Regions from separate parts of the Agrococcus sp. BE272 genome, predicted to be linked through region 1. Evidence: predicted binding sites of a transcription regulator. Region 1 holds the regulator's gene; the other holds the start of a gene.
What was found. Region 1 encodes LexA, which represses DNA repair genes until DNA is damaged. Its sites were predicted from a motif close to TCGAACANNTGTTCGA; they were not measured.

Region 1 (5,576 bases):
GCTTCCCGATGCGGATGGGCGGGTTCGACCAGATGGCGTCGAAGCGCACGTCGGCGGGCACGCGCTCGGGGAGCGCGGGGGTGATGTTCGATATGCTGAGCAGCTCGGCATTCCGCTCCACGAGCGAGAGCGCTCGGGCGTTGACGTCGACCGCCCACACGCGGGCGGCGGGGGAGCGGAGCGCGAGCGTCGCCGCGATCGGCCCCCAGCCGCAGCCGAGATCCAGCAGCTCACCGGTCTCGGGCGGCGCGGGCACGGCATCCAGCAGCACCGCCGTGCCGACGTCGAGGCGGTCGCCGGAGAAGACACCGGTCGCCGTGACCATCTCCCGCTCGCGACCGTCGAGCGGGACCCGGATGGTCCGGACCGCCTCGGGCGCGACGGGATCGGGTGAGAAGTAGTGGTCCGGCACGGACACGACAGTAGCGAAGGACGAAGCATGGCAGCACCGAACGAGGCAGACCCCACCCAGCCCGGCCCCGCCGAGGCCGAGGGTCACGGGCGCGCGACGGAGCGCATCCTGGCCTGGGCGGCCCCCGGCGAGCGCGAGCTGCTCGCCGCGCGCGCGCAGGCGCTCCAGGAGGGCGACGACGCCGTCGACCCCGACGGCGTCCAGCTCGACCGCGACGAGCGCGCGGCGCTCCGCCGCGTCGACGGCCTCCGCACCGAGCTCGAGGACGTCACCGAGGTCGAGTACCGGCAGCTGCGCCTCGAGAACGTCGTGCTCGTGGGCGTCTACTCGGGCTCGGCGGAGGACGCCGAGAACTCCCTCCGGGAGCTCGCGGCGCTCGCCGAGACCGCAGGCGCGCTCGTGCTCGACGGCATGCTGCAGCGCCGCCCCAATCCCGATCCCGCCACGTACGTGGGCCGCGGCAAGGCCGAGGAGCTCGCCGCGATCGTGAAGGAGCTGGGCGCCGACACCGTCATCGCCGACAGCGAGCTCTCGCCCAGCCAGCGGCGCGCGCTCGAGGACCGCGTCAAGGTGAAGGTCATCGACCGCACCGCCGTCATCCTCGACATCTTCAGCCAGCACGCCAAGAGCCGAGAGGGCAAGGCGCAGGTCGAGCTCGCGCAGCTCGAGTACCTGCTGCCGCGCCTGCGCGGCTGGGGCGAGTCCATGTCGCGCCAGGCCGGTGGCCAGGTCGGCGGCCAGGGCGCCGGCATGGGCTCCCGCGGCCCCGGTGAGACCAAGATCGAGCTCGACCGCCGTCGCATCCACTCGCGCATGGCGCGGCTGCGCAAGCAGATCAAGGGCTTCGCGCCGGCGCGGCAGGCGAAGCGCGCGAACCGCGACCGGTTCGAGGTGCCGGGCGTGGCGATCGCCGGCTACACGAACGCCGGCAAGTCGAGCCTGCTCAACCGCATCACCGGTGCCGGCGTGCTGGTCGAGAACGCGCTGTTCGCGACCCTCGACGCGACCGTGCGCCGCGCGCGCACGCCGGACGGCCGGGAGTTCACGATCGCCGACACCGTGGGCTTCGTGCGCAACCTGCCGCACCAGCTCGTGGAGGCGTTCCGCTCGACGCTCGAGGAGGTCGCGGAGTCGGAGGTCATCGTGCACGTCGTCGATGCGAGCCACCCGGATCCGGCCTCGCAGATCGCGACGGTGCGCGATGTGCTGGGCGAGACGGGCGCGCGCTCGATCCCCGAGATCGTCGTCTTCAACAAGGCCGACCTCGTGACCGCCGACGAGCGGCTCGTGCTGCGCGGCCTGCAGCCCGACGCGGTCTTCGCGTCGGCCCGCACCGGGGAGGGCGTCGACGAGCTGCTCGCGCGGATCGCCGAGCTGCTGCCGCGCCCGCAGGTCGCGGTGTCGCTGCTCGTGCCCTACGACCGCGGCGATGTCGTGGCCGACCTCCACGAGCGCTTCGAGGTGCTGCGCGAGACGCACGACGAGGCGGGCACGCGCATCGATGCGATGGTGACGGAGGCCGCGGCGGGCCAGCTGGCCGAGTTCCGGGCCTGATCGGGCGGCCCGGGCGGCCCGGGCGCCGCCCGGGCCGTCAGACCGACCGGAGCACGGCCACCACGCGGCCGAGCACGTCGGCCTCGTCGCCGAGGATCGGCTCGAACGCGGAGTTGCGCGGCAGCAGCCAGGTGTGGCCGTCGCGCTGGCGGAACACCTTGACCGTCGCCTCGCTGTCGAGCATCGCGGCGACGATGTCGCCGTTCTCGGCCGTCTGCTGCTGGCGCACGACCACCCAGTCGCCGTCGCAGATCGCGGCGTCGATCATGGAGTCGCCGACGACCTTCAGCATGAAGAGGTCGCCGGTGCCCACGAGCTGCCGGGGGAGCGGGAAGACGTCCTCGACCTGCTGCTCGGCCGTGATGGGCACGCCTGCGGCGATGCGGCCGACGAGGGGCACGAACGCGGCCTGGTCGATGCTGCCGGCGGTCTCGTCGACCTCGTCGTCGATGAGCACCTCGATCGTGCGCGGGCGGGAGGGGTCGCGGCGGATGCAGCCCGCGAGCTCGAGCTGGCCGAGCTGGTGCGTGACGCTCGAGAGCGACGAGAGCCCCACGGCGTCGCCGATCTCGCGGTAGCTCGGCGGGTAGCCGCGCTGGCGCACTGCCCGCTGGATGACCTGCAGGATCGCCTGCTGCTTCTCGGTCAGCTGCCTCGTCATGCCCGCTCCGCTCCCTCAGGTGCATCGCGTGTCAGTGGCCCGCGATTGACTCCTCGTGGTTCGAAAGCGTATCCGACAGGACGCCCGGATCAAACGGATGTTCGAGTGTGTCGTGGAGAAACTCCGCGACAGGGCTTGACGCATCCGGAGGATCGAAGATAGGTTCGAAACAGAGATTCGCGGCCGGTGCTCCCGGCCGAGCACCGGCCGCGGACTCCACCGAGAGGAACTGCGATGACTGCGATCACCACCACCACGCCGGGTGCCCGCGTGCGCCTGACCGCCCGCGGCCGCCGTGCCCTGGCACTGCTCGTCGCCGCGCCCGTGCTCGCCGCAGGCGCGCTCGCCGGCGCCGGCGTGCTCGGCGACGCCCTCGCCGGTGCCGTCGCCTCGTCGACGGCCGAGACGGCGCAGTTCGAGCACATCACCGTCATGCCGGGCCAGTCGCTGTGGCAGATCGCCGAGGCCGTCGCGCCTGAGGCCGACCCGCGCGACGTGGTCGCCGAGATCGAGCTGCTGAACGGCATCGCCGGAGCCATCCAGCCGGGCGAGCGGCTCGCGATCCCCGCGCACTACTCCGGCTGAGCCACGAGCGGCATCCGCGCCGGTCCTAGGCTGGTTCGGTGACGAGCCTCGACGACCTGCCCATCCGCGACGACCTGCGCGGCCTGACGCCCTACGGCGCGCCGCAGCTCGACGTGCCGGTGCGGCTCAACGTGAACGAGAACGCGTACCGCGTGCCGGAGGCCGTGGCGCTCGACATCGTGCAGGAGATCGCCCGCGCCCTGCCCGACGCCAACCGCTACCCCGATCGCGAGTTCGACGCGCTGCGCGCGGCCTTCGCCGGCTACCTCGGCCACGGCCTCCAGTCCGCGCAGATCTGGGCCGGCAACGGCTCCAACGAGGTGCTGCAGCACGTGCTCCAGGCATTCGGCGGCCCGGGGCGCTCCCTGCTGTCGTTCACGCCCACCTACTCGATGTACCCGCTGCTCGCGCAGGGCGTCGGCATGCGCTGGGTGCCCGTGCCCCGTGCCGACGACTTCACGCTCACGCCGCAGGCCGTGCGGGAGGCGATCGCCGAGCACGATCCCGACGTGGTGTTCCTCTGCTCGCCCAACAACCCCACCGGCACCGCCATCGACCTCGAGACGATCGAGGCAGCCGCCGAGGCCGCGCGCGGCATCGTGCTGGTCGACGAGGCCTACGCCGAGTTCGCCCACGACCGCAGCCGCACGGCGCTGACGCTCCTGGAGCGGCACCCCCGGCTGCTCGTCTCGCGCACGATGAGCAAGGCCTTCGCCTTCGCGGGCATCCGCGTGGGCTACCTCGCCGCCGATCCGGCGGTGATCGACGCGCTGCGGCTCGTGCGGCTGCCCTACCACCTGTCGGCGCTGACGCAGGCGGCTGCCGTGGCGGCGCTGCGCCACAGCGACGCGATGCTCTCGCGCGTCGACGAGCTGCGCACGCAGCGCGACCGCATCGTCGACGAGCTCACGGCGCTCGGCTACCGTCCCTACCCGTCCGACGCGAACTTCGTGCTCGTGGGCGGCATCGACGACCCCCGGGCGACGTTCGAGGCGCTGCTCGAGCGCGGCATCCTCGTGCGCGACGTCGGGCTGCCGCACACCCTCCGCATCACCGCCGGCACCGCCGCCGAGACGACCGTGCTGCTGTCGGCGATGGCAGCGCTGCGCGCGGAATAGGATCGAGGCCATGGCCCGCACCGCATCCATCGAGCGCACGACGAGCGAGTCGAGCATCCGCCTCTCGCTCGACCTCGACGGCACCGGCGCCTCGTCGATCTCGACGACGGTGCCGTTCTACGACCACATGCTGACGGCCTTCGCGAAGCACTCGCTCATCGACCTGCAGGTCGAGGCGAGCGGCGACACCGACATCGACGCGCACCACACGGTCGAGGACACCGCCATCTCGCTCGGCCTCGCGCTCGCCGAGGCCCTGGGCGACAAGGCCGGGGTGCGCCGCTACGGCGACGCGACCGTGCCGCTCGACGAGGCGCTCGCGCGCGCCGTCGTCGACCTCTCCGGCCGACCGTTCCTCGTGCACTCCGGCGAGCCCGCGGGCTTCGAGCTGCACCGCATCGGCGGGCACTTCACCGGCTCTCTCGTGCGGCACGTGCTCGAGGCGATCACCCTGAACGCCCGCATCACGGCGCACGTCGAGGTGCTCGCGGGCCGCGACCCGCACCACATCGCCGAGGCCGAGTTCAAGGCGCTCGCCCGCGCGATGCGCGTGGCGGTCGAGCCCGACCCGCGCGTCACCGGCGTGCCCTCGACGAAGGGCGCGCTGTGACGCGCTCCCCGCTCGCCCGGCCGCGCGTCGCGCTGCTCGACTACGGCCTCGGCAACGTGCACTCGGCGGCGAAGGCCCTCGAGGCGGCCGGCGCCGACGTCACGCTCACGGCCGACCGCACCGCGGTCATGGAGGCCGACGGCCTCGTCGTCCCCGGCGTCGGCTCGATGGCCTCCTGCATGGCCGGCATCCAGGCGATCCGCGGCGGCGAGCTCATCGGCCGGCGCCTCGCCGGCTCGCGCCCCGTGCTCGGCATCTGCGTCGGCATGCAGGTGCTGTTCTCGAGCGGCGAGGAGGGCGGCGGCACGACCGCGGGCCTCGACGAGTGGCCGGGCACCGTGCGGAGGCTCCGCGCCGACATCCTGCCCCACATGGGCTGGGCGCAGGTCGAGGCGCCCGAGGACTCCGTGCTCTTCGAGGGCCTGCGCGACGAGCGCTTCTACTTCGTGCACACCTACGCCGCCACCGAGTGGCACATCGACCCGCACCCGCGCATCCGCCCCCCGCGGGTGACGTGGGCCGAGCACGGCGAGCGGTTCATCGCCGCCGTCGAGAACGGCCCCCTCTCCGCCACGCAGTTCCACCCCGAGAAGTCGGGCGAGGCGGGCATCCGCCTGCTCGGCAACTGGGTGCGCG
Region 2 (5,576 bases), 420 kb from region 1:
CGCTGCCGGCGCGCAGCGACGGCACGCCGCCCGCGGGCAGCCATGCGTCGAGCTCGTCGATCGAGCGGCGGGCGCGCACCGCGGCGACGGCATCGCCGAGCCGCTGCCGGGCGGGGCTCGCGATGTGCGCGTTGGTGGTCGCGACCACGGGCAGGCGGCGCTGCTCGGCGAGCTGCGCGAGCACCCGGTTGCGCTCGAAGTCGCGGGGGTCGCCGATGTCGCTCAGCTCGACCGCGACCCGGTCCGGGCCGAACAGCGACGTGAGCCGGTCGAGCTCGCGGCCCGCGGCATCCGCCCCGTCGGCACCGGCGCCGTGCCGCTCGAGCGCCTGCCGCACGCCGCCCTTGCGGCAGCCCGAGAGGATGAGCCACTCGCCGCGCGCGGTCTCGGCGAGCCGCTCGAGCTCGAAGATGGGCCTGCCCTTCTCGCCCGGGCCGTGCAGGTCGGTGGCGAGGTAGCCGTCGGTGAGGGCGGTGGCGAGCGCCGTGTACCCGGCGGGGCCGGTCGCGAGCGCCACGAGGTGCGAGCCGTCGGGGTCGGGCACGCCCTGCTGCGGTGCCTCGAGGCCGAGCGTGAACTCGGTGCCGAAGACGGTCGGCAGGCCCGCCTCGGCGGCGGCCTCGGCGAAGCGCACGGCGCCGTAGAGGCCGTCGTGGTCGACGAGCGCGAGCGCCTCGAGGCCGAGCCTGCGCGCCTCGTTCACGAGCTCGGCAGGGCTCGAGGCGCCGTCGAGGAACGAGTAGTGCGAGTGCGCGTGCAGCTCGGCGTACGGGGTCGCGGCGCCGGGGGCGGGCACGCGGATGCGCTCGCGGCGCGCGTCGTCGAGCTCGGCCGGGTGGGCGACCTTGCCGGCGCCGACATCGCGGTCGGAGAGGATGCCCTCGAGCTCGCGCCAGGGCATCGCGGGGTTGTTCCAGCCGGCCATCGGTCACCTCCCCCGCTCATCCGCCGATCGAGCCGCCCGCGCAGCGGTCGAGTCGAGGCCACCCGCCCGGCCCCAGGCGCCGTTCGTCGACCGGCTCCGTGTGCGCCCGACCGGAGAGTCCGGTCGAGCGCGCACAGGACCGGTCGACGGACGAGCGCGGCCGGCCGACAGCGCGACGTCACGCATAGCGACCCTCCGCGAGCCAGGCGCCGTCGGCCTGCAGCAGCACCCACGCCTCCCCCTCGCCGTCGAGGATCTGCACGCGGTGCACGACGTCGCCGAGGTCGCGGCGGCGGATGGGCCACGGCCCGGCCCAGGCGACGACGCGGCGGCGGGGCGCGGCGGGCGGGGAGAACCCCGCGGGCGCCCCCTCGCGCACGTCGAGCGCCGCAGCCTCGACCGGCGCGCCCGCCGCGTCGAGCAGCCGCACCGGCAGCGGGGGCCGGAACACGACCGCCGGCCGGGGCGGCGGCAGCGCACCGGGCCACGGGCCGGCCGCCTGCGCGGGCGCCGCGTCGCCCCAGGGCGTGAGCACGCCGCGCTCGGCGAGCAGCCGGCCGCCGCCGGGGGTCGCGGTGAGCACCGCCTCGCGGCCGAGCATGCCCTGCAGCCGCTCGAGCGCGTGCTTCGTGCGGTCGTCGATGTCGCCGCCGCCCCACAGCCCCGGCATGTGCTCGGCGTCGGCGTCGAGCCGCTCGGGCAGCGCCTGCACCTCGACGAGCGCCGAGCCGAGGTCGCCCTCGGTCAGCTGCCAGCGCATGCGGTCGACGATGTCGCCCGCGCGCAGGAAGCCGGGCTGCCGCCACAGCCGCTCGCTGACGCGGCCCTCCTCGCCGCGCAGCACGATGCGGATCTCGCTGCACACGAGCCGCTGCTCGGCCAGCTGCCGCACGAAGCGCTCGACCGGCTCGCGCACGGCGAGCGCGAGCTCCTGCACGCCCTCGATGCCCGGCTCGAACACGAGCCGCAGCGCCCGCTCCTCGCCGAGCCCGCTGTCGTCGACGCGGCGGTCGTCGCCGCCGCGGGCGCGGGTGAGGGCGACGAGCCCGGCCTCGCCGAACCGGTCGCGCACGCTGTCGTCGGGCAGCTGCGCGAAGCCGCCGAGCGTGTGCACGCCGAGCCGGTGCAGCATGCCGGGCAGCTCGTCGTCGCCGAGCACGCCCACCGGCAGCGGGCCGAGGAAGTCGCGGCTGCGCCCTGCCGGCACGATCGTCTCGCGGTCCAGCTGCGCGGCGAGCTCTGCCGTGAAGCGGTCGTCGGCGACGCCGAAGCTCGCCGAGAGCCCGAGCGGGTCGAGCGCGCCGCGCACCGCCTCGAGCGCCCGCGACTCCGACCCGTAGAACCGGCTGGCCCCCCGCATCCGGAACGCCAGGGCGCCGTCGCCGATCGGCTGGGCCGCCGGCACGACGGCGAGCACCGCGCGCACCACCCGCTCGAACGCGAGCGCCTCGCCCACCGGGTCGGCGGGGGCGAGCGCGAGCATGGGCGACGCGGCCTGCGCGTCGCGCACCCGCATGCCGACCCGCACGCCGTCGGCGCGGGCCTGCTCGTCGCACGCGACGAGGCGCAGCGCGTGCACGATCGCGCCGGGCGCGCCCTGCTCGCCGCCGGCGGGCAGCGCGCCCGTCTGGCGCGCGACGACGACCGGCCAGTCGGGCACCCGCAGCACGCCCACGCGACCGCCGCCCACCCGCGCGCGGGGCGGGGCGCTGCTGCTGGTCGTCTCGGCTGCCACACCCCATGATCGAACAGACGTTCGAATGCCGTCAAGCGGATGCGGCGTGTCGAGCGGGGCGGCCGGGGCGGGGCATGCCGAGGTGCAGGACGCGCCGCTGCGCGCCCCGCACCCGGGTCTGGATCACTGCACGGCGACCATGCGCCGACGGGTCAGCAGCAGCATCCCCGCCGCGAGCAGCGCGAGGGCCGGGAGCAGCGTCTCCCCCGCACCTGCACCGGTCTGCGGCAGCGTGCCCGCGTCAGCGGTCACCGGCATCGGCCGGGTCGCCTTGGCGCGCTCGACAGCAGCCCCGATCTCGAGGGAGGCGCCGACGTCGCCGCCGGCATCGCCGACCTCGACATCACCGAAGGCACCGCTGCCGCCGGCCCCGGCGTCGCCGCCGGCGTCGCCGACCTCGACGCCACCGAGGGCATCACCGCCGCCAGCGGCCCCGACGTCGCCGACGACGACACCGCCATCGATCTCGAAGCCGCCTCCGGCTCCGACATCGACGCCGCCCTCAGCAGGAGCCCCAGCTGCGGCCGTGTCGCAGCCCGACGCCGATCCGCCCAGCGCGGCCGCCAGGCAGGCGTCCGCGTCGACGGCGAGCGCATCGCCCGCCTGCACCTCAGCATCCGCGACGGCCAGCGCCTCCACCGTCGGCGCGAGCGCGTCGCCGGTCGAGCCCTCACCGGCTGCAACCGCGGAGTCGCAGCCGCTCGGCAGGCTGCCGTTGATCGCGGCCGCCAGGCAGGCGTCCGCGTCGACGGCGAGCGCATCGCCCGCCTGCACCTCAGCATCCGCGACGGCCAGCGCCTCCACCGTCGGCGCCGAAGTGCCGTCGGCCGTCGCATCCGTCGCGGCATCCGTGGTCGTCGCTGCTGCAGCGTCGACCAGCACGGGGTCGACTGCGGCATCGGCCGTGGTGTCCGTCGCCGCATCCACCGTGGCGTCCACCGTGGCATCCGCTGTCGCGTCCACCACCGCACCCGCCGTCGTGTCGACCGCATCCACCGTGGCACCCGCCGTCGTGTCAACCGCATCCACCGTGGCATCCGCCGTGGTATCCGCTGTCGCGTCCACCACCGCATCCGCCGTCGTGTCGACCGCATCCACCGTGGCATCCACCGTGGCGTCCACCGTGGCATCCGCCGTGGCATCCGCTGTCGCGTCCACCACCGCATCCGCCGTCGTGTCCGCCACCGAATCGGTCACGGTCACGACCGCCACCTGGTCTCCGACGCCGACTGTCGCGTCGGCCTCGACGGCACTGGCTACGCCAGTGCCAGCGGCCCAGAGGCCGCCCGCGAGCGCTGTCGTCCACAGCGCTCGCATGATGAGCTTGTTCATCGCTCTGCCCTTCCATTGATTGAGTCGATCTGCCGCCCCGCTCCGGGACGGCCGCGTGCCGCGCGCATGGCGCGGCCGGGGATCGCTCAATCAGGGCTCGCGGCGAGCTCCTCCACGAGTGATGCGGGGACGCGGTCGTGCTCGACCGCGCCGGCGCTCCCGCCCGGCAGCTCGGGCTCGGAGCGGGCATCGAGGGTCGCCGGCGGCTGCCCGGCGGCGCCGCCGCCCGCGCCGGAGGGCGCGAGCGCCGGGGGACCAGGATCCGGACCGGCATCCGGCGACAGATCGACGAGCAGCTCCGACGCCGGCAGCCCAGGCACGGCAGCCCCGGACGACGGCGACCAGCGGACCGCTCCCGATGCGGCGACGACGGATGCGTCGCCGGCCGCGGTCCGGAGCACGAGTCCGGTGACCGCAGGCTCCGGAGCGCTGGGCTCCGCGGCTGCGGATGTCGGGACGGCCATCGTGGATCGCTCCTGGAGCAGCGCATCGGCGACCGGCACGGCATCGACCGCCGGATCGATGCCCTCGGCGATGGGCTCGAGCGCGGACGCGACGACCTCGACGGCGTCTCCGCCGAGCGATGCGACCGGTTCCGTCACCGACGCGAGTGGATCCGGCAACGCCGGCACGACCTCAGCCACAGCAGCCGGCACGGCCTCGGCAGCGACCGCTACGGTCTCGACGAGCTCCGCTGCAGGAGCGGCGGGCTCGGGTGCCGGCAGCCCGGCCGGCTCGACCACCGTGATCGCGGCCGCGAGTCCGACGTCGGGATCGGGCGAGAGGGGGATCGCTGCGCCGACAGCGCTGCCGGCTGCGCCCGCACCACCCGCGACGCCGTCCTCGGCGGCGCTCGCAGCAGCACCGCCCACCAGGAGCGAGATCGCGATGGTGCCGATCGACGCCGCCCCGGTGGCGACGGCCAGGCGCAGCAGACGGCGGCCGCCTGCACGTGCGCCCGACTCGGCCATGCGTGCCTCCGATGCTGCGATCTCCTGGCTCTACCGTGCAGACGGTACTCCCGATGTGCCGCGCAGTCCGCGATTCCCAGGACCTTGCCAGGCGCACCTCGCCGCCGAGGCGCCGCTCACACCAGCTCGTCTCCAGCCAGCACGGCCGCGGCGAGGAGCACCGCGACGATCACGAGCACGGCGTCGCGCGACCCGAGGCGAGCAGGGCGCCAGGCGGTGCGAGGGCCGTCCCGGAGCCCGCGCGACTCGAGCGCGAGGGCGACGCGCTCGGCGGATCGGATCGCGGCGACGAGGAGCCCGAACGCCTGCCGCGCGAACCCCACGATGCCGCGACGGGGCGTGCCGTCTGCGCGCAGCGGCGCGCGGACCGCGTGCGCAGCGCTGATCGTCGACCACGTGCGCGGCATCCCGGCGAGCATCCGCTGCCCCGCGAGCAGCGCGAACGCGTAGCGCGGGCTCAGCCGAGCGTGCGCCACGAGGCTCGTCATCAGCTCCCTCGGGGGAGTGCTCGCCAGGAAGCCGACCGCGAGTGCGCCGATGACGAGGCCCCGGAGCGCGAGCGCCGCACCGACCGACAGGCCCTCGACCGTGACGCGCAGCGGCGCGTCGGGCA

Region 2: J2X49_RS02125 (DNA polymerase Y family protein) is a predicted target of LexA. The motif match lies at 2,670-2,685, and genes of this name have one in related genera.

What each region holds. Positions count from the first base shown of each region.
Region 1 is NZ_JAVDXL010000001.1:22,808-28,383, reverse strand. It holds gene J2X49_RS00145 (class I SAM-dependent methyltransferase) at 1-418, opposite strand, end outside; gene hflX (GTPase HflX) at 440-1,966, shown strand; gene lexA (transcriptional repressor LexA) at 2,004-2,627, opposite strand; gene J2X49_RS00130 (hypothetical protein) at 2,862-3,212, shown strand; gene J2X49_RS00125 (histidinol-phosphate transaminase) at 3,251-4,330, shown strand; gene hisB (imidazoleglycerol-phosphate dehydratase HisB) at 4,332-4,940, shown strand; gene hisH (imidazole glycerol phosphate synthase subunit HisH) at 4,937-5,576, shown strand, end outside.
Region 2 is NZ_JAVDXL010000001.1:446,126-451,701, forward strand. It holds gene J2X49_RS02120 (error-prone DNA polymerase) at 1-925, opposite strand, end outside; gene J2X49_RS02125 (DNA polymerase Y family protein) at 1,104-2,660, opposite strand; gene J2X49_RS02130 (LPXTG cell wall anchor domain-containing protein) at 2,784-3,992, opposite strand; gene J2X49_RS02135 (hypothetical protein) at 4,079-4,963, opposite strand; gene J2X49_RS02140 (energy-coupling factor transporter transmembrane component T) at 5,080-5,576, opposite strand, start outside.